2 regions of the Paenibacillus sp. DS2015 genome follow, and region 1 is predicted to be linked to the other one. Evidence: riboswitches for the same ligand, from Rfam matches in the RefSeq annotation. Region 1 holds a riboswitch; the other holds the start of a gene.
What was found. Region 1 has a riboswitch for glycine ahead of J2T13_RS06335 (amino acid permease). Riboswitches for the same ligand answer to the same signal wherever they lie in the genome.
Positions count from the first base shown of each region.

Region 2: linked by a shared signal. The riboswitch ahead of J2T13_RS20020 (alanine/glycine:cation symporter family protein) and the one ahead of J2T13_RS06335 (amino acid permease) in region 1 are both predicted to bind glycine.

Region 1 covers NZ_JBNPWS010000004.1:275,313-280,056, reverse strand. The annotation lists gene J2T13_RS06350 (Cof-type HAD-IIB family hydrolase) at 1-173, shown strand, start outside; partial or broken gene J2T13_RS06345 (IS3 family transposase) at 289-1,048, shown strand; gene J2T13_RS06340 (DNA alkylation repair protein) at 1,216-1,923, shown strand; glycine riboswitch at 2,070-2,150, shown strand; gene J2T13_RS06335 (amino acid permease) at 2,280-3,656, shown strand; gene J2T13_RS06330 (YdeI/OmpD-associated family protein) at 3,783-4,382, shown strand; gene J2T13_RS06325 (ABC transporter ATP-binding protein) at 4,609-4,744, shown strand, end outside.
Region 2 covers NZ_JBNPWS010000028.1:30,721-35,464, forward strand. The annotation lists gene J2T13_RS20010 (glycoside hydrolase family 31 protein) at 1-947, shown strand, start outside; partial or broken gene J2T13_RS20015 (UDP-N-acetylglucosamine 2-epimerase) at 1,116-1,274, shown strand; glycine riboswitch at 1,741-1,840, shown strand; gene J2T13_RS20020 (alanine/glycine:cation symporter family protein) at 1,976-3,370, shown strand; gene J2T13_RS20025 (sulfite exporter TauE/SafE family protein) at 3,942-4,742, shown strand.

The DNA of each region.
Region 1 (4,744 bases):
AAAATGTAATGGTATTCGGGGATGACTTTAACGATTTAGGAATATTCCATAAGTGCGGATTTCCGATCGCTATGGAAAACGCGATAATTGAGCTGAAAAATTGTGCGAAACACATTACCGAATCAAATGATAACGATGGTGTTGCTGTTGCTCTTGAGAAATTTGTGCTGTGAATCACAAGCTGATAATGATTCAAGTATCGGATAACGCTAGTTTAATAAACCACCTTATTATGAACTGCTCCCCAATTGTTAGACACCATCTAACTATTGGAGGTGCAGTTTTTTTATGACCAGGTACAGTACAGATGACAAAATCCAAGCCATTGTACGTTACCAAAAGGGATCAGACAGTTTGAAAAGAAACGCAAAATCCATAGGGCTACATCATTCTGTCTTTTCAAATTGGATAAGAGAATATGAGCAAGAAGCTTTTAAAAAGGGCAATACATCATACCCTGCACAGATTAAACTAGACGTACTTAATTATATGAACCAATTCGGGATGTCTGTTAGAGAAACGGCTGCGAATATGGTCATAGTACCATTTTAAGCTGGCGAAGATGCTTAGAATTACATGGAATGGACGCCACACAACCAAAGAAAAAGGGGGCTCATCCTTGAAAAAAATCTAATAAACGGAAGAATCAAACGTTAGTAGTAGGGTCTGTACAAACAAGACAAAGCTCAAGTAGTCTATGAACTAAGGAACGAGTTTTCGGTGAAAGCACTCCAACAGCTAGCAGATATCCCTCGTAGCACGTATTATTACGTGGTAAAAATGTTTTGGTATGCCAGATAGAGATAAGGAGCTAAAAGACGTTATTCAAGCGATTTATGAGGAGCATGAGGGGGTTATGGTTATCGTCGCATTCGCGACGAGTTACTGAATCGTGGGCACCATGTGAATCATAAAAAGGTACAACGTTTGAAAGGTATTGGAATTAAAGTGCTTGGTACGTATGAAGAAATATCGTTCATATAAAGGAACGATTGGCAAAATCACACCGAACATATTAGAACGCAACTTCCAGGCTGAGAAGCCAAATGACCCAACAAGTCGCCTAATTATATAACCTTGTCTAACTTTTAGGGGTGACTTCAAAATACAATATAGCTACCGGGGCTTACCGTATGAACCTTGCGGTTTTATGATATATTCAAGTAAAGATGGCTTAATCCCTAACGAAAAGCATTAAAAAAGGGAGTGCGAACAATGAATCTAGAAATGGTCATGCAAGAGCTTGAAGCTCTTGGCAAGGAACGCACCAAGAAGATATACCAATCCAATGGTGCGCACGAACCGCTGTTTGGCGTGGCTACAGGTGAGATGAAGCCCATCTTTAGGAAAATCAAACGCAATCAACCATTGGCCGAGCAGCTTTATGCTACAGGGAATTACGACGCCATGTATTTTGCCGGAGTGATCGCGGACCCGAAAGCCATGACTGAGGCAGATTTTGAACGCTGGATCGATGGGGCATATTTTTATATGTTATCAGATTTTGTGGTGGCAGTAACTTTGGCAGAAACAGATATTGCGCAAGAAGTATCCGATAAGTGGCTCGCAAGCGGGGAAGAACTCAAAATGTCTGCGGGCTGGAACTGTTACTGCTGGCTAATTGGAAATCGTCCGGACAGTGAATTTTCCGAAGGGAAAATAGCTGATATGTTGGAACTTGTAAAAAATACGATTCATGATGCCCCTGAACGCACGAAATACGCGATGAACAATTTCATGTACACTGTGGGAGTATCCTATCTGCCGCTTCATGATAAGGCGGTCGAGATCGTGGAGGAAGTTGGCCCGGTGGAAGTCAATCCCGGTAGCGCAAAAGGCAAGTTCTTGAACGCTTCGGTTAATATTCAAAAGGTGGCAGATAGAGGGAAGCTCGGCTTCAAACGAAAACATGTAAGATGTTAGTCAATCATTGCCGTACAATACAAAGAGACTATTATCACTGATCATATACTCACATCCAAGTAATATGGTAGAATATCACAACAGTATCACCGTTTAATTAACTTCATAAATCACAAGCTATGATTGCTATGGGTCACACTATAGCAGGAGCAGCTTCTGGAGAGACCGCGGGAATTCCGCGGCGCCGAAGGGTTCACAATCTCAGGCAAAAGGACAGAAGAGTACTGAATATGTATTTGTTATGCTGATCGCCATTATCAGGGCAAATATATATTTGATATTCTTATGAACTGGGAGATTGGATGACATCCAATCTCTTTTTTTTATATTAGTGTATTCATAAGGGGGAACTAAGTATGGCACAACCAGAATTAAAGAGAGAGCTGGCTAATCGGCATGTTCAACTTATTGCTATCGGCGGAACCATTGGTACAGGATTATTCCTGGGATCGGGCAAGGCGATAGAAAAGGCAGGCCCATCCATCATGATCACGTATTTAATTGTGGGCATCGCAGTGTTTTTTGTGATGAGAGCACTAGGAGAACTCCTATTATCTAAAGCGGGTTATCAATCGTTTACGGATATCGCAGAAGACTACCTTGGATCTCGGGTTGCATTCATCACGGGTTGGACCTATTGGTTTTGCTGGATCATGACCGCTATGGCTGATGTCATTGCCGTTGGCGTATATGTGCAGTATTGGTTTGATATCCCGCAATGGGTCCCTGCCATCGCCTGTCTAGTCATTTTGTTAGGACTTAATCTATTGACCGTCAAGAGTTTTGGAGAACTCGAGTTTTGGTTTGCATTAATCAAAGTAGTCACGATTCTCGCCTTGATTGGCCTTGGGATCGTTTTACTGGTTATGGGTTTTAAGACGGATGCAGGATCGGTGACGATACGAAACCTCTGGGAACACGGGGGCATTTTTCCGAACGGCGTTTCAGGTTTCTTACTTTCCTTTCAAATGGTTGTATTCGCTTATGTTGGTGTGGAATTAGTGGGTGTATCGGCAGCGGAAACAGCGAATCCAGAAAAAAATATCCCATCTGCAATTAATAAAATTCCTCTGCGGATTCTATTTTTCTATGTTGGTGCTCTTTTCGTCCTGCTGTGCATTAACCCGTGGACGCAGCTCAGTCCTGCAGAAAGTCCATTCGTGAGAACCTTTACTCTAGTAGGGATTCCAATTGCTGCGGGGATTATTAATTTCGTTGTATTAACCTCAGCCGCTTCCGCCTGCAATAGCGGGATGTTCTCGACAAGCCGGATTCTATTTAACTTGAGTAGGAAGGACCAAGCGTCCCCTCATTTTGGCAAACTGAATAAAAATCATGTACCAGCGAACTCATTATTTATTTCTACGTTTGTCATATCCGTGGGTGCTCTTTTGAGTAAACTCATTCCGGAGCAGGCCTTTGGAATCGTGACAACGATAAGCGCCATTTGTTTCATATGGGTATGGGGCATTGTACTTATATGCCATATTAAGTATAAGAAAACCCGTCCGGACTTACAGGCTAAATCCAAATTCAAAGCACCGTTCACGCCGGCCATTAATTATGTGGTCTTAACGTTGTTTGCTGCGATTCTCATCATTATGTTGTTCGCTGGAGAGACCCGTCCGGCGCTATTGTGTACCCCGTTGTGGTTTATTTTATTATTCATTCTGTATTCTATTAGAAGCAAAAAGGGGAAAAATAACCAAGATAACAGCATGATCAATACATGAGGTTTGTCTATGGTAAAATGATGGGAGACAATTTATTCAGGACTGGTGAGATGTTCAAATATCGTAAAGCAATTAGTTGATGAGGGTATAGACACAATATTATGATGATGAAGAGGGGGGGCCCAGATGACAAATAGTAGTATGAATCCTAAGGTTGAGTTTTTTTTTTTTTTCAGTAAAGCCGAAAAGTGGCAGGAAGAATTCGAGAAATTGAGAATGACCATTCTTGACTGTCAGCTGACCGAAGAATTGAAGTGGGGTGTTCCTTGTTACACGTTTCAGAAAGGAAACATCGTTTTAATACATGGCTTTAAAGAATACTGTGCGCTTCTGTTTGTCAAAGGTGCCTTGTTACAGGATCCCCAGGGCATTCTAATCCAACAAACGGAGAAGGTACAAGCGGGGCGCCAGATTCGGTTCACTAATGTTCTAGAAATAGCTGAAATGGAAACGATCTTGAAAGCCTATATTCATGAAGCCATGGACGTTGAAAAAGCCGGGTTGAAAGTGGATTTTAAAAAGAATGAAGCATTCACCATCCCTGAAGAACTTCAAAATAAATTCGATGAAATCCCTGCATTGAAAACTGCTTTTGAAGCATTGACGCCTGGACGGCAAAGAGCATACATTCATTATTTATCTGAAGCCAAACAATCCAAAACTCGAGCTTCAAGGGTTGAAAAATATACGCAGAAAATTCTCAATGGAGAGGGATTAAATGATTAGGGTGTGTATGCAAGCTTAAGCAAATATAAATAGGATTCCAGCCACATCTCAAAGAGATGGGGTTTTTCGTCGTTACTTGTACAAACACAACCAATACAAATCTCCTTCCTCAGACGGAGAAAGTATCCATCTGAAGCCCGTTAATTAAATTCAGATACTAGAATAAAATAAATAGATAAATCAATTGAATCACTTTTTATATCGTACGGGAGAGGATGGTTATAGGGTGGAGAAAATTATAGAAGTACGGGGTATTAGCAAGGTGTATGGGAAAAGAAAAACGAAAGAGAAGATACATGCCGTTCGTGATGTTTCTTTTGATGTGAATCGTGGAGAGGTTCTCGGTTTATTAGGGCCCAATG
Region 2 (4,744 bases), on a different contig from region 1:
ACTTGGGATTATCCGGTCAGCCATTTGCCGGACCCGATATAGGTGGATTCTCTCACCATACTACACCCGAGCTTCTGGCGCGTTGGACGCAAGCAGGGGTATTCTTCCCGTACTGCCGTAATCATAGTGTTCTTGATTCGATACATCAAGAGCCCTGGGCATTCGGTTCGCAAATAGAAGAAATTTGCCGGAAATATATTCGTTTACGCTATCGTCTCCTGCCGTACTTGTATACGCTGTTCTATGAAGCGCATAAGACAGGGATGCCAGTTATGCGTCCGCTCATTCTTGAATATCCGAATGATCATAACGTTCATAATTTATGCGATCAATTCATGGTGGGCAGCAAACTACTTGTGGCTCCTGTCCTTCGACCGAATACGGAATACCGTGCTGTTTATTTGCCGGAAGGGGAATGGATCGATTATTGGACCGGCGAACATCATATGGGGGGGCGTCATATTTTAGCACATGCTCCGATTGATGTATTGCCGCTTTATGTAAAGGCAGGGACAATCCTCCCTGAGCTTTTAGATGACGAATGGAAGCCGGTATTGAATGAAAATTCCAATGTAACTCTTAGTATTTATGCAGGTGTGTCTAGAAGCGAATCGCATGGTCAGTGGTATGAGGATGATGCCCGGACTTACGATTATGAAAACAATGTTTACAACCTTTTAGCAACAACCGTCACGACAGAGAAAGATTCGGTGACCTTGAAGCTCAGATATCAATCAAAGGGACTACTAACGGTGCGGAAAATGCTTGATTTAAATGTGAAGCGGATGAATTTTGTTCCGAAAGGCATTCAGTTAATAACATCACAAGAGAATGTTAGGTTGGAGGAAGTCGGTGGCACTTGGTCTTACGAAGAGGAAACTCTGGAACTGAAGTTACAAGTACCTAATACATTTGTTGAGTTGGAGATAGTCGTGCAAGGACAATAATGATGCCATATCGATTGTGAACGAACACAATAGAGAGATAATGTCTAATGAAAGAATTCATTCTCTAAGTTTATCGCCCCTAGCACCGCAGATAATGCGAGGTTAGGGGCTTTTACGGTATGGAATCTCTCAATTTCATGGCATCGGAAGGGAAGGAAGTTTATTCGTAAAAAGGGTGATTACTATCTTGAGACAGTGGGCGGTGATCTGGGTGAGAGCATTGGAAATATTATTTCAAAGAACTATAAAGTGCTGTCAGAAGTAAAACCAGATGCACTTTTAATTCTAGGTGATACCAATTCCGCTCTATCAGCGATAGCAGCAAAAATAGAGCAGAGGTTATTCGTATGGGGAACTCGAAGTCATAACTTTAGACTACGAGGGAAATTAGTGCTGATTGGGAGTCCCAAAGCTCTTGTTGAAAAGTTCAGTGAAACTTTCCATGATCGGAGAGTCAGTCGGGTTCTTAGAATAGCAAGCAATTCTCACGTGTGTTTAAAGAGCTAGAGGGAGTCACTCCCCATGATTACCGAATAAAAGTTCAAGCCGACGAACGATTAAAGGATAGTTCTAAGTAAGCGATTAGACATGAATCTCAGTCTACTTTTCAATTCTATGAATGGTTTCATATTTGCTTCACAGAATTTTCACTTGCAAAACAGATGAGTTAGTCTGTATACTTATAAAAATTTCATATAGCTGGATGATGTTTATGGGAGATGGAACGATGTGTTCCAACCGAAGGGGCAAAACTCTCAGGTGCTTGTTAAAGTGACAAGTGAAGACCGTAAACGGACAGAACTCTGGAGAGACCCTTGTCATAGGGCGCCGAAGGTGCACGGTAGATGTATTTATCTACTTAAACTCTCAGGCAAAAGGACAGAGATGGGAATGACGTATGCAGAAAGCCTACGCCTTGTGATTATATTCACGATACAGGTGGAAGGTGTGTTTTTCTCATATCCTGAACCTCTCTCAGAGTCAAAATCAGTCGATTTGGCTCTTTTTGTTGTCATTATTTAAAGGGGATGGTTGAAATGGTAGAGATATTAGACAAGATTGATAGTTGGGTATGGGGGCCTCCATTACTTATTCTAGTCATGGGTACGGGGTTATGGTTGACCATTCGTTTGAACTTGCTTCAAGTACTTCGCTTACCGCTTGCGCTCAAGCTGATTGGTAAATCGCCGAATGATGGTAGTGGAGATGTTAGTAGCTTCGGGGCATTAAGCACTGCCTTGGCAGCAACGGTTGGTACTGGGAATATCGTAGGTGTAGCTACAGCGATCAAGCTGGGTGGGCCTGGAGCCTTGTTCTGGATGCTGGCAGCAGCATTTTTGGGGATGGCTACGAAATACGCAGAGGGATTGCTGGCTGTTAAATATCGGACGGTAGATAAGAATGGGCAATATTCCGGTGGACCGATGTATTACATCGAGAAGGGTCTGGGTCCGCGTTTTCGACCACTAGCGATTATGTTCGCAGCGAGTGGTATTCTGGTCGCATTATTTGGAATTGGGACATTTCCACAGGTAAACGCTATCGTATCGGCTACAAAATCGAGCTTTGGAGTACCTGTGGTCGTAACTGCTATTATTCTAGCCGTGTTGACCGCTATCGTGACCATTGGGGGGATAAAGAGCATTGCGCAGGTATCAACTAAAGTAGTGCCCTTCATGTCAGGCTTGTATGTTATTGCTTGCTTGGGTGTTCTTATCATGTTCGCTGAAGAGCTTCCTCATGCGATCTCTCTCGTATTCACATCGGCCTTCTCTACTACGGCAGCCACAGGTGGATTCCTCGGAGCTACGATTATGCTTGCCATGCGTAGTGGTGTTGCCAGAGGGATTTTCTCGAATGAATCCGGATTAGGGAGCGCACCGATCGCAGCGGCTGCTGCCAAAACCAAATGGCCGGCAGAGCAAGGATTAGTCTCAATGACAGGGACCTTTATCGATACCATAATTATTTGTAATCTGACAGGACTGATGCTTCTGGTCACGGGGGTATGGAATGGAGAAAGCGAGGGCGCACTTATGACTCAACAGGCTTTTGCTAGTGCCTTTCCAGCCTTTGGAGCAGGACTTCTAACGATCTGTTTGATCCTATTTGCCTTTACAACCATTCTCGGTTGGAATTATTATGGGGAACGTTGTGTTGAGTATTTAGTAGGGGTTAAAGGAATTAAGCCTTATCGTTATTTGTTCATTGCACTTGTAGCAGGCGGGGCCTTTATCAAGTTGGAGGCGATTTGGCTGTTAGCGGATATATTTAATGCCTTGATGGCTTTCCCGAACTTGATTGCACTGTTAGGCTTATCCGGAGTGGTTGTAAAAGAGACACAGGTGTATATGGCGGCAGTTCATCGAAAGAAAAAGTCGCAGGAGCCACTTGCCACAAGTACGGACAGCAAATTAGATTAGAGCAAATGTTGAGATGGGTTTACATTTATTGATGATTCAATGATAGGAGTGTTAAACAGAGGGTTAAACTCACAAATATGAAGTGAACAATGAAGCGCCCAACCTACTTTCAGTAGGTTGGGCGCTTCATTATCTATAACATAGATCGCTTGGACTCGAGACGTGATTACACACACAGGGATCCTTTATATTAGGTGAATTAATTTATGGAATGTATGATTTGAAGTTTATGTTGAATACTAACTCTGGAATTGGAAGTCAATGAATTTATTATTGATCATGGTCTGTCGAGCCAGACACAATCCTTACTCCAAGTGAAAGGATAGTTTCTTCCTTATAATGACCCTGTGAGCAAGCCTTAACCAAGGATACGCTATTACTCTCGCTGGAAAGTAATTCATTACACTTAGGGCATCTGTTTTCAAAAAGAACCTTCAATTTATTAAACATATTAACCTCCAAATTCATATGAATTTACTTGGGTTTTATTATACCTTTACAATTCGATTATGTATAGAGGGAATCATACAAATAAAGTGTACTTAGCGCTAGCAAAATAAGGGTGGGATCTATGGGCATTATTTTTTCAGTAACGATGATCATTCTTGGTTTTATCGGTTCCTTCTTTTCTGGATTATTGGGCATCGGTGGAGGCATTATTAATTACCCCTTATTACTATTTGTTCCTCCAAGTCTTGGTATAGCTAGCTTTACAGCACAAGAGGTATCTGGTATAAGTATGTTTCAAGTGTTCTTTGCGTCATTAGCTGGCGTTATTGCCTTTAGCAGGAAGAGTAAGAAAAGTAAGAATGCCTCATTGATTCATAAGGGACTTGTATTCAATATGGGGAGTGGCATTCTGCTAGGAAGTCTTTTGGGTGGGTACGTATCTAGATTTCTATCTGGAGACTCTATTAACATTATTTATGGTGTGTTAGCGATAGTTGCTGTTGTACTCATGGTTATTCCGAATAAAGGAAAACAACAACATGAAGATTTGGATAATATATCATATAATAGAATTATTGCGATTGTAGCTGCGTTCTTGACGGGTATTGTATCTGGAATTGTTGGTGCAGGCGGAGCATTCATTCTTATTCCGATTATGTTAACTGTTCTAAAAATTCCCACGAGGACAACAATTGCATCTTCTTTAGCCATTGTATTTATTTCAGCCGTAGGTGGTGTTATCGGGAAAATAACAGGTGGACCTATTCCTCTAATGCCCACTATTTTTACGGTTATAGGTAGTGTCATAGGAGCTCCGTTCGGATCGCGTATCAGCGCAAAAATAAACGTGAAATATTTACGTTACGCTTTAGTTGTATTAATAGCAGGGACTGCCGTTAAAGTGTGGATGTCTATTCTATAATT